One region of the Bacillus sp. DU-106 genome, then DNA from elsewhere that is predicted to be linked to it. Evidence: predicted binding sites of a transcription regulator. Region 1 holds the regulator's gene; the other holds the start of a gene.

Region 1 (2,212 bases):
TAAGAGCTGAGGTACGTAGTCACTACTTAAAGGGTTAGGACCTCTCTGGACTAACTTTCCCCCGTGGTAGTGGAGCAAGCCAAATTGCAAATTAGTTTTCAATTCGAACAGTTAGAATAAATTTACAAGGGGGAACTGTAGAATGGATACTATGGATACGATGGGTCGTCACGTGATCGCTGAACTTTGGGATTGCGATTTCGACAAGCTTAATGACATGCCGTATATTGAACAATTATTTGTGGATGCAGCACTAAGAGCTGGTGCTGAAGTGCGTGAGGTTGCTTTCCATAAATTTGCACCACAAGGTGTAAGTGGAGTAGTAATTATCTCAGAATCACATTTAACAATTCATAGCTTTCCGGAGCACGGTTACGCAAGTATTGATGTTTATACTTGTGGGGATCGTATTGATCCAAATGTTGCTGCAGAATATATTGCAGAAGGTTTAAACGCGAAAACGCGTGAGAGCATCGAGCTTCCTCGAGGCACTGGTAGCTTCGAAATTAAGCAGAGAGAAACAAAAGCTCTTTAAAAAAGAACATAATTGATTTAAAATGTAAAGAGGTGTATAATGCACCTCTTTTTTAGTTTATAAAAAAGGGAAAATATAACGTACTCGTTAGTTGAATAAATTGGACTCTTGCAAATGAGGTAGTGCCCTATATACCATCTTATTTTTAAGGATGAGATGATAAAGTGATGCGCTGGAACTTAAAGTGGTAAGAGAGTTAGAATGAGTTATATAATATTGTATATATATTTTAGGTGAAGTGAGTAGAGAAAAATAAAGAGTATAATGTAAAGGAGTGAATGAATTGCGTTGTCCATCCTGTTCTCATAATGGTACAAGAGTGTTAGATTCGCGTCCGGTAGACGAGGGGCGCTCTATTCGAAGAAGGAGAGAGTGTGAAAGCTGCTTAAGTCGCTTTACGACCTTTGAAAGGGTAGAAGAGTCACCTCTTATCGTTGTAAAAAAAGAAGGCACACGAGAAGAGTTTAATAAAGAAAAGATTTTACGCGGTTTAATTAAAGCGTGTGAAAAAAGACCAGTATCTTTAAGACAATTAGAAGAAGTAACACAAAGCGTGGAACGTGAACTGCGTAATTTAGGTATATCAGAAGTGAAAAGTGATATGATTGGTGAAATTGTTATGGAAGAACTTCGCGATATTGATGATGTTGCTTACGTACGTTTTGCTTCTGTATATCGTCAATTTAAAGATTTAAATGTATTTATTGAAGAATTAAAAGATATACTGCAAAAAGAAAGAGAGTAGAAGTTGTATTTTATTCTCTTTACATACCGTAAGTAATAGGATAAGAGAGCTAGAAGCGCAAGCTAATAGCTCTTTTTCACTAAGAATTTATATAATGAAGATAGAACGAATGAAGTAGAGGATAGATTGGATGAGAGAAAGGAAAAGCAAGAATGGAAAAACAGTCATGGATGGAGCTATTGCCGATTGATCGTTATAAAGTAAGTGCGAAAGGACTACTGCACAATTACGACCGGAAAGTGTTAACGATGTTGTATCAGCCGTTAATAGGTAGTAGAGCTTTTAGCTTATACATGACACTATGGGGAGAGCTTGAGCAAGATCGTGTATTTGGAAAAGAGAATACGCATCATTCCCTTATGGTGACTATGCAAATGCAACTTCCTGAAGTATATGAGGAACGAGTAAAGTTAGAGGCAATTGGGCTTTTGAAGGTATATATTAAGAAAGAAAAAGATATTCGAATGTTCATATATGAGTTGCAACCACCTTTATCTCCGAAGCAGTTTTTTGATGATATTGTTTTAAGTATTTTTTTATACAATCGATTGAGCAGGACAAAATATAATCAAGTAAAGCAATATTTCTTAGAAGAAGAATTTGATTTTGCTTCTTATGAAAATGTTACGCGTTCTTTCAATGATGTGTTTGGTTCGTTTAATCCAGGACAGCTTGAGCATGCGCAAGAAGACCTTCGTATTCCGAAAACGACAACTATGCCAAGTAACGAGAAGGGAGATGCTCCGAAAGTTTGGAATGATTTCTTTGATTTCTCTTTATTTGTAGATGGATTGTCCGCTCTTGTTCCTAAAAAGGCGATTACAGATCAAGTGAGAGACTGCGTTATAACACTTGCTTACGTGTATGGTGTAGATGTGTTATCGATGCAAAATATCGTTCTTGGTGCAGTGACAGAGATGCAAACAATTGAT
Region 2 (2,212 bases), 920 kb from region 1:
AATTGTGGGAAGTCGTCACCTTCGTTAAGTGTAACAGATAAATTATGTCCATCGAAGAACCATTCATCATCGCCTTCAATAAAGAAATTAATACTTTCTTCTTGAATTTGAACAGCAGGATGTGCAGGATCATCTTTACGAATACCTAAAGAAAGTCCTTTTTGCACAGTACTGCAACCACCGTATTGTACGAAAAAGCGTAGTGTTTCATTTGATTGTAAGTTTAATTCAGTTTTATACCATTGTGCTGCTTCTTTTGTTACGGAAAGATTCATGTATAGTTCCTCCAAATTATGTTGCTTTTTCTTTAGTATAAAAAATAACGCAAAAAGACGCTATTAATATGCTTCACGTTTTCTTTTTGCGTTATGTGGGTTACGATCTTATTTTTGCTTTTTTGAAAAGTTTGCTTTTGGTTCAGTTTTATTTATAATTCGTCCGATATTTGCACGGTGTTTATAAATAACCATACCTGCTAATAAACACATCGCAATAATGAAGATTTTATCCCCGCTAACAATGGATGCAATAACAGCAACAACTGCTGTTACCATAGAAGAAAGTGATACGTATCTTGTTGTAAATAAAAGGGTGAAAAATACAACAGCCAATATTGCAAAAACAACTGGTGAATAGCATAATAGCACCCCAGCAGAAGTTGCAACTGCTTTACCACCGCGGAATTTCGCGAAGATTGGATAGACATGTCCAAGAACAGCCGCTAACCCGAACCATAGTGGATGAATATCTAATCCGAAAATCATTGGTAGACTTGTTGCTAATGTCCCTTTTAAAATGTCAGCAATTGTAACGGTAAAACCTGCTTTTTTCCCTAATGTGCGGAATGTGTTTGTTCCGCCTAGATTACCGCTCCCGTGCTCACGAATATCGATTCCGTAGCCGATTTTTCCAACAACTAGTGCAAATGGAATCGAGCCAAGTAAGTAGGCAACGATAAATAAAAGATATGTAGTAACCATAAGTTCAGTCTCCTTTATTCAAATGTGTTGATAAAGGGTAAAAAGAGTTTTTCCCGTATATTGTACCATACATTTGTAAAGAGCACATTTCTTTTTTGTAAATGAAAAATTCATTATTTCGTGAAAAAAATTTCACAGTAATGTTACATTTCTCACAGAAACAGTAAGACTATATGTAGTAACATTTTAATCAAAAGATAACAACATATTGGTGGAGGGTTATAAATGTTACAAAATAATACACGTGGAGAAGAAGAATTAATGAAAGTGTTTGAGACAATAGTCCACGGCAATGAACAAGATTTGATGCAAGAAAATGCAAATGTAGATGGCCGCTCTCCAATGGGCGTAATGGGAACGTTCGCATCTGAGAGTGCAAAATATTATGCTGTTGAGAATTTATTGTCAGATCAAGTGAAAAAAGCGATAAATGAAAATATATTATATCCACATGATTTAGATTTTTATGCAACAGGAACGACGACTTGTTCACAAATTCCGTTAGCGCAAATGCTTGCTAATGGTTTTCATACTGGACATGGACATATGAGACAACCGCAAGACATTAAAAGTGCATTGGCTCTTTCGTCTATTATTTTTCAAGCGAATCAAAATATGCAGCATGGTGGTCAATCGTTTGCACTCTTTGATATTGATTTAGCACCTTATGTACGAAAAACAATTGAGAGACATAAAAAACGATTACAATCATATCCGCTTACGAAAGAACAAATAGAAGAATTTTCATGGAAAGAAACGGAAAATGATACGTATCAAGCGTGTGAGGCTTTCGTTCATAATTCGAATAGTATGCATAGTAGGGGCGGAGGACAAGTACCGTTTATTTCTATTAATTATGGAACAGATACATCGAAAGAAGGAAGAATGTTAATTAAACAACTTTTAAAAGCGACACAAGCTGGACTTGGTAAAGGAGAGACACCGATTTTTCCGATTCAAATTTTCAAGATGAAAAAAGGTGTGAATTTTGAAGAAAGTGATCCGAACTACGATTTATTTGAATTAGCATTAGAGACAACCGCAGAGCGATTATTCCCTAACTTTTCATTTTTAGATGCTCCGTTTAATGCAGTGCATTATGATGGAAGACCAGAAAGTGAAGTATGTTACATGGGATGTCGTACTCGTGTTATGTCTAATATACATGGAGGAGAAACAGCGATTGGTAGAGGGAATTTATCATTTACGTCTATTAATTTAGTGAAATTAGC

Evidence for each region. The regulator NrdR, encoded in region 1, represses ribonucleotide reductase genes. The targets are predictions, from matches to a motif close to AACACNATATATNGTGTT.
Region 2: C3Y97_RS18265 (anaerobic ribonucleoside triphosphate reductase) is a predicted target of NrdR. The motif match lies at 1,146-1,163, and genes of this name have one in related genera.

The regions. Positions count from the first base shown of each region.
Region 1 covers NZ_CP026607.1:4,552,604-4,554,815, reverse strand. Annotated here, with positions in the region: gene speD (adenosylmethionine decarboxylase) at 152-535, shown strand; gene nrdR (transcriptional regulator NrdR) at 819-1,280, shown strand; gene C3Y97_RS23145 (replication initiation and membrane attachment family protein) at 1,433-2,212, shown strand, end outside.
Region 2 covers NZ_CP026607.1:3,628,916-3,631,127, reverse strand. Annotated here, with positions in the region: gene C3Y97_RS18275 (HesB/YadR/YfhF family protein) at 1-275, opposite strand, end outside; gene plsY (glycerol-3-phosphate 1-O-acyltransferase PlsY) at 384-980, opposite strand; gene C3Y97_RS18265 (anaerobic ribonucleoside triphosphate reductase) at 1,206-2,212, shown strand, end outside.